Regions from separate parts of the Ornithinibacillus jepli genome, predicted to be linked through region 2. Evidence: riboswitches for the same ligand, from Rfam matches in the RefSeq annotation. Region 2 holds a riboswitch; the other holds the start of a gene.
The links. A riboswitch is a leader RNA that binds a small molecule or an ion and turns the genes downstream of it on or off. The one in region 2 is predicted to bind S-adenosylmethionine.
Positions count from the first base shown of each region.

Region 1: another riboswitch for S-adenosylmethionine. It lies ahead of metK (methionine adenosyltransferase); the one in region 2 lies ahead of AB1K81_RS08550 (O-acetylhomoserine aminocarboxypropyltransferase/cysteine synthase family protein).

Region 1 covers NZ_JBFEGG010000003.1:543,527-549,310, reverse strand. Annotated here, with positions in the region: gene AB1K81_RS14480 (gamma carbonic anhydrase) at 1-466, shown strand, start outside; gene metK (methionine adenosyltransferase) at 519-1,715, opposite strand; SAM riboswitch class I at 1,837-1,943, opposite strand; gene pckA (phosphoenolpyruvate carboxykinase (ATP)) at 2,140-3,726, shown strand; gene AB1K81_RS14465 (ABC transporter substrate-binding protein) at 4,025-5,020, shown strand; gene AB1K81_RS14460 (ABC transporter ATP-binding protein) at 5,032-5,784, shown strand, end outside.
Region 2 covers NZ_JBFEGG010000002.1:116,384-122,167, forward strand. Annotated here, with positions in the region: gene megL (methionine gamma-lyase) at 1-1,049, opposite strand, end outside; gene rarD (EamA family transporter RarD) at 1,405-2,316, shown strand; SAM riboswitch class I at 2,373-2,490, shown strand; gene AB1K81_RS08550 (O-acetylhomoserine aminocarboxypropyltransferase/cysteine synthase family protein) at 2,589-4,292, shown strand; gene metX (homoserine O-acetyltransferase MetX) at 4,316-5,359, shown strand; gene AB1K81_RS08560 (SGNH/GDSL hydrolase family protein) at 5,536-5,784, shown strand, end outside.

The DNA of each region.
Region 1 (5,784 bases), on a different contig from region 2:
TGCTGTTATTGTTGGGGATGTAACTATTGAAGAAGAATCTAGTATATGGTTTAAAACTGTAATACGTGGAGATGTTGCTCCAACAAGAATTGGTAAACGTGTTAGTATTCAAGATTTATCCATGCTTCATCAAAGTCCCAATAATCCTCTAATTATTGAAGATGATGTTACAGTTGGGCACCAAGTAACACTTCATTCTTCTATCATAAGAAAAAATGCTTTAATCGGTATGGGGTCTATTATATTAGATGGGGCTGAAATTGGCGAAAGCGCTTTTGTTGGTGCGGGGAGTTTAGTTCCACCTGGTAAAAAGATTCCACCACATACATTAGTTATGGGAAGACCAGCAAAAGTAGTACGAGAACTAAATGGAGCTGATTATAAAGAAATGGAACGTGTTCGTACCTCTTATGTTGAAAAGGGACATTTTTATAAAAAACATACTAATTTAGGGCTGGAATATTAAAACTAGAAAAAAGCTTAGAACTTGTAGTTATCAGTTCTAAGCTTTTTATACTTTATTTTGTTAGTTCTAATAACGCTTCTACTTTATCTGTTTTTTCCCACGGAAATTCTACATCAGTTCTTCCAAAATGCCCATAAGCAGCTGTTTGCTTGTAAATTGGATTTTGCAAGTCAAGCATACGAATAATGCCAGCAGGTCGTAGGTCAAAAATGTCTCGAACAGCATTTACTAGCTCTTCTTCACTGACTTCACCAGTACCGAATGTATTGATTGCAATGGAAACCGGTTCCGCTACTCCGATTGCATAGGCAAGTTGGACTTCACATGAATCAGCCAGTTTTGCTGCTACTATGTTTTTTGCTACGTAACGAGCAGCATATGCAGCTGAACGGTCAACTTTAGTTGGATCCTTACCACTAAACGCTCCTCCACCGTGGCGAGCATATCCACCATACGTATCTACAATAATTTTTCTTCCTGTTAATCCAGCATCCCCTTGTGGTCCACCAATCACAAAGCGTCCTGTCGGGTTAATAAAGTATTTTGTCTTCTCATCTAATAATTCAACTGGAACAACTGGCTTAATCACATGTTCCATTATGTCTTTTTCAATTTGTTCTAATGTGGCACTTTGTGAATGCTGGGTAGAGATAACAATTGTGTCTACACGAACTGGTTGATCTTCTTCATCATATTCAATGGTTACTTGTGTTTTTCCATCCGGACGAAGATAAGCAACAGTTCCATCTTTACGTACATCACTTAACCGTTTGGAAAGCTTATGAGCTAAGGAAATTGGTAATGGCATTAATTCTTTCGTTTCATTACATGCAAAACCAAACATTAATCCTTGGTCGCCAGCTCCGATTGCATCAATTTCGCTTTCTGTCATTTTGCCAAGCCGAGCTTCTAATGCCTTATTTACACCACTTGCAATATCCGGTGATTGCTCATCAATTGCAGTTAAAACCGCACAAGTATCAGCATCAAACCCATACTTTGCACGAGTATAACCAATATCTTTAATTGTTTGTCTAACAACTTGCGGAATATCCACATAAGTAGTTGTCGTAATTTCGCCAGCAACTAAGACTAACCCAGTTGTTACTGTAGTTTCACATGCAACTCTAGCTAATGGGTCCTTTTTTAATATTTCATCTAAAATAGCGTCCGAAATTTGGTCACATATTTTATCTGGGTGACCTTCTGTTACAGACTCAGAAGTAAATAATCGACGATTCTTAGCCATTAGGCTAAATCCTCCCTCTATATCTTTGGTACGGAACTCAAATATCTATCAGATAGTATATCCTTAATCAATAAAAAAAGCCTTTCCTTATTACATGAGGAAAGGGGTTACTAGCCTTTCGCTCTTATTGTTCAAGGAAATTTCCTTGCCTCAGGTTAGCACCTTTTCACCGTAGTGATGGTTGCCGGGCTTCACTGGGTCTGTCCCTCCACCGACTCTGAATAAGAGAGTATCCGCTCTATTGTAGATTAACTGAATCAATTGTCCTATGTCAACAGTATAATCCACTGTCACGAAACTTTAATAAAATAATACAATAAAAAATAAACAAATAGTATGGACTATTTAATTGAATGTGTTATACTAATAATTAATTTCAAGAAACAAATGTATTGAATCTCTTAAATAAAGGTAGGTAATTTTAATGAATACAGTAATGAAAACCTCATTATTGGAAGAACTTCTAACGCAGCAAAGTATAAAGAAAAATTTATCTGTTGCTCGATTAGTTGAAAAAGTACTTTCACGAAATGAAGGTATATTATCGAATACAGGTGCTGTACTCGCTACTACTGGAAAATATACTGGCCGTTCTCCAGAAGATAAGTTCATTGTAAAGGATTCCGTATCTGAAAGTAAAGTAGATTGGGGTAATGTAAACCAGCCAATCGAAGAAGAAATATTTGAAAAATTATACACAAAAGTAATTAATCATTTAAAACAAAAAGATGAGGTTTTTGTATTCGACGGTTACGCTGGAGCGGATAAAAACTATCAATTACCAATACAAGTTATTAATGAATTTGCATGGCATAATTTATTTGCGAAGCAATTATTTATTCGACCAACAAAAGAACAGCTAGCTTCTCATGATCCGTCCTTTACGGTAATCTCTGCGCCAACTTTCAAAGCAGATCCAAAAGTAGATGGGACAAATTCAGAAGCATTTATACTTATTTCCTTTAAACATAAAGTTATTTTAATCGGTGGTACAGAATATGCAGGAGAAATTAAAAAGTCTATTTTCTCTATCATGAACTTCTTATTACCAGAACAAAATATTCTGTCCATGCACTGCTCAGCAAACGTTGGTAATGAAGGTGATGTTGCGTTATTTTTCGGATTATCCGGAACAGGTAAAACAACGTTATCGGCAGATCCATATCGTAAACTTATTGGCGATGATGAGCATGCATGGAGTTCAAGCGGCGTGTTTAATATTGAAGGTGGTTGTTACGCTAAATGTATCAACCTATCCGAAGAAAAAGAACCACAAATATATAATGCAATCAAATTTGGTTCTGTATTAGAAAATGTCGTATTAGATGATGAATCAGGTAAACCGGATTATGATAATACATCCTTAACTGAAAACACCAGAGCTGCGTATCCATTAGAACATATTGATAACATTGTCAATCCAAGCATCGCAGGACATCCAAACACCATTATTTTCTTAACTGCAGATGCATCTGGTACGTTACCACCTATTAGCAAGCTATCTAAAGAACAGGCAATGTATCACTTCTTAAGTGGTTATACTAGTAAGCTAGCTGGTACTGAACGCGGAGTTACGGAACCTCAAGCAACATTCTCTGCTTGTTTCGGTGCACCTTTCCTTCCGTTATCACCAGCAACATATGCCACGATGTTAGGGGAAAAGATAGATTTATATAATACAAATGTATTTCTCATTAACACAGGATGGACTGGTGGATCTTATGGAGTTGGCAGCCGAATTAAACTTTCCTACACGAGAGCAATGGTTCATGCCGCATTAGAAGGGGAACTAAATAGTGTAGAAACGATTAAAGATGAAATATTCGGCTTAGATATCCCTGCTCATGTTGCAGGTGTACCCGACGAAGTACTCGTTCCTAAAAATACATGGGAAGATAAAGTAGCATATGAGGCTGCTGCTAAAGACCTTGCTAAAAAATTCCATGATAATTTCAAGAAATTCACACATGTTAGTCCTGAAATTGCTGCTGCTGGGCCATTCTTTAAATAATATTATCTTGTCCTCATCCCAAGAGGGTTTATATACTAAATTATAACTTATAATTTAAGGCTGGAATCTACTTTTCTAGCTGTCCTAGTTTAAACCGACCTAACCTATAGGTCGGTTTTTTCTTTGTAAAAAAGGATTATTTTCTAGGCATTCACACAATTTTTGCACAGAGCATATTATGTGGTTGTAAATAACTTGTTTTTACCTGAGAACTCCCATCTCTAAATCTTTAGTCAAAACAGAGAGAATGCTCTCAATTTTTGCATAAAAATTCTCGTTGTTGAAAGGGTCGAATGGAATGAGAAAAATAAAGTATCTTGCGGTTGTATCATTGATTGTACTGTTATTCCTTTCTGCATGTAGTTCTAGTAATGAAGATACAACCATTCAGTTAGGAGAAGTAACTCGTTCTCTTTTCTATGCTCCACAATATGTCGCTATAGAAAAAGGATTCTTTGAAGAGGAAGGATTAAATGTAGAATTGCAAACAACTTGGGGTGGAGATAAAACAATGACCGCCTTATTATCAGATGGAATTGATGTCGCATTAGTTGGGTCAGAAACATCCATTTATGTTTATGCACAAGATTCCAATGACTATGCTGTCAACTTCGCTCAATTAACCCAAACCGATGGAACCTTTCTAGTAGCGAAGGAAGAACATCCAAATTTTAATTGGAAAGACTTAAAAGACTCTAATTTCCTCGGACAACGTAAAGGCGGTATGCCACAGATGGTTGGGGAGTTTGTTTTAAAACAACATGGAATTGATCCACATAATGACTTAACCTTACATCAAAATATTGACTTTGCAAATATCCCAGGTGCTTTCCTTTCTGGAGATTATGAATACGTTCAATTATTTGAACCTACCGCTAGTGTTTTTGAAAAAGAAGGAAATGGCCATGTAATAGCTTCTTTTGGTGAAGAATCTGGTCATGTACCATATACTGTATTCATGGCAAAACAAAGCTATATTGAAGAGAATAAAGAAAATATCGAAAAATTCACAAGAGCAATTTATAAAGCTCAAAGCTGGGTGCAAGAAACTGATTCTGCTGAAATTGCTAAAACGATTCAAGGGTATTTTGAAGATGTAGATTTAGACATTTTAATTTCTTCTATTGAACGTTATAAGAGTCAAGGTTCCTTTGCAACCGATCCGGTCCTTGATGAAGAAGAGTGGAATAATTTAACCGACATCATGGAGGAAGCAGGGGAATTACCTGATGGCGAGATTTCTTACGAAGAACTAGTAAATACAGAGATTGCAGAGGAAGTAATCAATCAGTAAGGAGGGAAAACATGCCCTTTCTAACCTTAGAAAATGTAACCCATCACTATTTTACTAAAGACGGTTATACAAAAGCCTTGGACGATATCTCCTTCTCGGTTAAAGAAGGGGAGTTTGTCTCGTTGCTAGGGCCAAGTGGTTGTGGTAAATCAACTATTTTATCTATTGTATCAGGGATAATGGATCAAACTTTAGGGAAAGTTCATTTAGACAATAAGCCAATTGATGAATCTGAATTAGCGATAGGCTACATGTTACAGCAAGATTATTTATTCCCTTGGAAAACTATTTTAGATAATGTATTAATCGGTCCAAAAATACAAGAAAATATTCATGTCGATTTAAAAGAAAAAGCAGTTGAACTGTTAAACGAAGTCGGCTTAAAAAATGTAGAAAATCAATACCCTTCTTCCCTATCTGGCGGGATGAGACAACGTGTTGCACTTGTTAGAACATTAATCACTGATCCAAAAATTCTACTGTTAGATGAACCATTTTCCGCTCTAGACTTTCAAACGAAGCTGAAATTAGAAGACCTAGTTTATAAACTATTACATGCTTACCACAAAACTGCCATTCTAGTAACACACGATATAGGGGAAGCAATCGCAATGAGTGATAGAATTATCGTTATGAGTGCAAACCCTGGAAAAATAGCGAAAACATTTGAGGTACCTATTGAACTAAGAAATGAAATGCCCTTTTTAGTTCGAAGACATCCTAAATACCAGTCTATTTTCGATAAAGTATGGGAGGAGTTAAAC
Region 2 (5,784 bases):
GTAGCTGGATGCTCAATTAATGTTTCGGTGTCCCCTAATGACACGGCTATTTTTAAGAATGAGAGCTGGTTTAAGAAGGCTTGTGCGTCTTGCTTTTCTCCTTTTATTTCAAAGGAAATGACTCCCCCACCACGCTTCATCTGTCTTTTCATAATAGAATAATCCGGATGAGCTTCATCACTTGGATAGTAAACATTCGTAACATTTGGGTGAGTCTTTAATCGCTTAAATATCTCTTCCGCATTATCACAATGTCTCTCCATCCGAACAGGCAACGTCTTTATCCCTCTTAATAATAACCACGCATCAAAAGGAGCCATGACACCACCGATGTCCTTTAATGTTGTCATGGCAACTTCATTTAAAAATTCCTTTTTCCCCACGGCAAGACCGGCTATGACATCTCCATGTCCACCAATATATTTCGTTGCACTATGAATGACCACGTCACAGCCCAACTCTAATGGATTTTGTAAATAAGGAGATGCGAAAGTATTATCCACGACAACTGGAATACTGTATTCTTTGGCAACCCTTGCTACCATTTGTAAGTCAATTAGCTTCATCGTTGGATTAATTGGAGTTTCTACATAAATACATACGGTTTCTGGTTTAATTTTGGAACGTATTTCTTCCTCTGTCTCCATACTGGAAAAGTCATGTGTAATATTATATTTTTCTTTCATCATCGTTAGTAATCCGAATGTACAGCCATAAAGTCCTGAAGAACAGAGAATATGATCATTAGCCTTTGTTAAGGCAATTAGAATAGCAGAAACCGCTGCCATTCCTGAACCAAATGCAAGTCCTCTTTCCCCGTTTTCTAACGCAGCAATCCTTTCTTCCAGTATGGTTACGGTTGGATTTCCGAGTCGTGAGTAAATATAGCCACCTTCGTCACCGGCAAAGCGTCTTTCCCCTTGCTCTGCAGTGTTAAATGTATAGGTTGAGGTTTGGAACAATGGTGGGGTAAGGCTTCCTAACATATCTTTTGAATCGTACCCTTCATGAATAACGGATGTTTCCATATGCTTATATGAACGTGCCATTTTTCTCCTCCTCTTAGTAATAAAATAGATTTTTTTAAAAATAAAGAAAAGGTATTTTGCTCTGAGCAGCCCGTATACACGGAGACTCCTGCGGGAGGATAGGCATCGGTGAGACCCCGCAGGAGCGATAGCTCTGAGGAGGCTCACCAGCCGCCCGCGGAAAGCGGAGTGTATACGGGCTGCGGACCCGGTAAGGAGATTCTTACCAAAGGACCTTTTCTAAAAATAACTCTACTAATATCATATTCTATTACACCTAAAAATGAAAGCGTTTTCTTTTTAAGCCTTTTGATTGCGTTTTTGTGAAATCAGTTCTACAATTGTCTTTATTTATTATTAGAAAAGAAGGGGTAAGATGGAGCAGAAAACAGATAAAATTGGGGTTCTTTATGCGGCCTTTGCGTACGTCGTTTGGGGGCTTCTTCCGATTTATTGGAAGATTATTGATGATGTCCCTGCTGGGGAGATTTTGGCACATCGAATTATATGGTCCTTTATTTTTATGATTGTTGTCGTGCTAGTGATGCGAAAGTGGCGTGGGTTTATTAAAGAATGTATTCGTATTATGAAGGATAAGAAAAAGCTAATCAGTATTACACTAGCTTCTGTCGTAATCAGTTTAAACTGGTTAATTTATATTTGGGCTGTTAACAGTGACCATGTACTCCAAGCGAGTTTAGGGTATTATATCAATCCATTAGTTAGTATTTTACTAGCAATCATTGTACTGAAGGAAAAGCTAACGAAGAGCCAAACGGTTTCCGTTATTTTAGCAGGTATTGGGGTTTTATATTTAACGATTAGTTATGGTGTTTTCCCATGGGTATCGCTCGTTTTAGCTTTTAGTTTTGCATTATATGGGTTATTTAAAAAGATGGTCGATATTCCAGCCATGTATGGATTAACAATTGAAACGATGATTGTAACACCGATTGCGCTAATCTATTTAGGATTCATACCAGTACATTCTTTCTCTGTACAAAATATCACATCAACGGAAAATCTCTTTTTAATCGGTGCTGGTGCCATGACCGCCATACCGCTGCTCCTATTTTCTAGTGGAGCAAAGCGTATTCCACTTGCAATGGTAGGCATCCTGCAATATATTGCTCCAACTTTAATGTTATTCATTGGTGTATTTATGTATCATGAAACATTTACTACGGAGCATCTCATTGCATTTAGCTTTATTTGGGTCGCTCTAGTTATTTATTTAGGATCGATTTATCGATTCCCAATCCGGAAACTGAAATTACCGGAGCGCTAAATTTATTATTGACATATCATAGCCATACCGATAATATAATATTCAATAAATTAAATCTCTTATCAAGAGTGGTGGAGGGAATAGGCCCTATGAAGCCCGGCAACCTTAGGTGAAAGCAAGTCTTTCCTTAAAAGGTGCTAAATCCTACAGGTCAATTGATCTGGAAGATAAGAGGAGGAACGGTTACTTTTAAATACGTGCCCTCTTCTTAGGAAGAGGGCTTTTTGTTTCTCTTCTACCTCCAGATAACTAATCTTAAGGAGGAATTTTTTATGGAAAATTTTCACGTTGAAAAACTAGAGACAACATTACTTCACGGAGGGCAATTTCCTGACCCGACAACCGGTTCAAGAGCAGTACCTATTTATCAAACTACTTCTTATGTATTCCGCGATACCGAGCACGCACAAAACCTGTTCGGTTTAAAGGAACCAGGAAATATTTATACGCGAATCATGAATCCTACAGTTGATGCTTTTGAACAGCGGGTAGCATTACTGGAAGATGGTGTAGCAGCAGTAGCGACATCCTCTGGTATGGCGGCGATTACACTAGCAATTCTGAATATTGCAGGTACTGGAGATGAGATTGTTGCAGATAGTAATTTATATGGTGGTACATATAATCTGTTTGCAAAAACCTTACCGAAATATGGTATTACCGTTAAATTCGTAGATGGCACGAAGCTTGATGAAATAGAACAGGCCATTACGGATAAAACAAAAGCGGTTTTTGGTGAAATAATTACGAATCCTAGCTTGAATGTATTTGATGTGGAACAGGTCGCAAAAGTATGTCATAAATACCATGTCCCTCTTATTATAGATAATACTTTCGGTACCCCTATTCTTTCTAAGCCACTTACTTGGGGGGCAGACATAGTAGTACATTCCGCTACTAAATGGATTGGTGGTCATGGCACTACGATTGGTGGAATCGTTGTAGACGGTGGACGGTTCAATTGGAATCATCCTCGCTTCCCAGAATTCACTGAGCCGGATGAAAGCTATAATGGCCTTCGCTATGCAGATATTGGGTTAGCTGCTTATGCTACTAAGCTCCGGGTGCAGTTATTACGTGATATTGGGGCAAGTTTAAGCCCGCAAAATGCCTTTTTGTTACTCCAAGGTTTAGAAACGTTACATTTACGAATTGAACGTCACGTTGAAAACGCGAAGCTTGTTGCCAATTATTTAAACGAACACCCAGCTGTTGAATGGGTAAACTACCCAGGTCTTGCTAATCACCCGTCCTATGAATTGGCCCAAAAGTATTTGAAAGGTAGCTTCGGTTCCATTATAACCTTTGGTATTAAAGGTGGTAGAGAAGCGGGAAGAACGGTAATCGATTCTGTTAATCTATTTTCCCATGTAGCAAATGTAGGTGATGCAAAATCATTAATCATTCATCCCGCTTCCACTACTCATCAGCAATTAAACGTAGAAGATTTGAAGAAAAGCGGTGTATCCGAAGAACTAATTCGATTGTCGATCGGGATTGAATCTGCGGAAGATATAATCCTTGATTTGGATCAGGCAATTGCCAAGGCAACAAAGATTTCAGCAAACGTATTAGACACTGAATCAACTGTCTTGGAATGGCTAACTTCATCTCCATTTGAAAGAGCTAATGGTTCAATTCGAAAAAAGGTGATTGCCACTCTAAGTAATAGTCAACCTGCTGAATTTAAACAAACGATTGAACGATTAACTCAATATGGCTATACGGTGACCGATTTAGCAGAAACCGATCAAGCTGATATCCTCTATGTTCATGACAATGCCCTACCTCCAACAGTAATTGAGGAGTTAATAAATAAACAAATAAAAATCCTTTGGGTTGAAAAAACAGATACACATGACATCGTATTACAAAACGCAAAAGCAGCGGGGATTACAATCATTTCAAATCGGTTCCTATTAGATGCAATTTATTCTTCACGAGGAATTGAAAACAATCCTATACCAGCCGGGTAAATAACGTTTGAGGAGCAATATTAGTGAATACAACCTCCAAAGTAGCAAATATTGATATCGGAACACTTTTACTCGATTCAAGAGAAGAATTACCTGCTGTAACGCTAACATATGAACAAGTAGGTACTAAACAAGCACCGGTTATTCTAGTCTGCCATGCCTTAACGGGGAATCATATAGCAGTAGGAACACATGAAGCACCTGGATGGTGGAGTGGATTAATCGGCAACCATTTATCAATTGATACTACGAAGTTTCAAGTAATCACCTTTAATGTGCTCGGTGGCTGTGATGGTTCTACCGGGCCATTATCCATCAATCCGATTACAAATAAACCTTACCGATCCGATTTCCCAAAGATTACCGTACGTGACATAGTTAGAGCCCAACAAATTGCCTTAAAACAATTAGGTATTGATTCTTTATATGCAGTCATTGGTGGTTCGTTAGGTGGCATGCAGGCAATGGAATGGGGACTACTATATCCTAATATGGTAGAGCGACTCATTCTTCTAGCAGCAACTCCTTATCTTTCTGATTATGGGATTGCCTATAATTATATTGCCGAACGCTCTATCAAATCGGATCCATTATGGCAGTCTGGACATTACGACTCTTCTAACCATTTGAAAGGTCTTGAAATCGCTAGAATGATTGGGATGGTAACATACCGAAGTCCGAAACTTTTTGAGGAACGCTTTCGTAGAGAGATTACCGATAAAGGTTATGAAGTTACTTCTTACTTGCAATATCAAGGTGAGAAATTGGTTAAACGGTTTGATGCGAATAGTTACTTGTATTTACTTGATGCGATGAATACACATGATATCGGAAGGGATCGCGGTGGATGGGAAAATGCTACTACATTATACCGCTCTCCAGTTTTAGCGATAAGTTATGAAGAAGATTTAATATATGAACCTACTTCGATTTCCGTTTTTGCATCACTAATCCCTCACTGTACGTATCATCATATTGATACGAGGTTTGGTCATGATGGATTTTTAACGGAGTACGAAAAATGGGGTAACAAAATAGCATCTTTTTTAACGAAAAGGGCAATATGATTGAGACGTCAGTTTTGACGTTTTTTTCTTTTATATGACAATTTCACCATCACGCTTTTAAAACGAACAAAAAATGGGTATATATAATAAAATCAGTAGATTTGTATTTTATGCTTTCATACATTAAAGTAAAAGCGAATTGTATACAAAATCGAACAGCATAGGTGTGTTCCTTTATGAAGAAAAAGAAAATCATCACGATTACTACACTTATTTTAACAATAGTTTTAATAGCCAGTGTCGGACTATACGCTAATAAAGAGTTATCTACTTCGCCTGTAAAAGAATCCAAAACAACACAAGAAGAAAGTCAGGAAGTATCTGATAAGGATACGGAAACGAATACAGAAGAGGAATCCTTCAGCCCTTTCAAAGAATTAAGCAAAGAGTTTAAAGAGGCGATACAAAGTACGGTGAGCTTATTC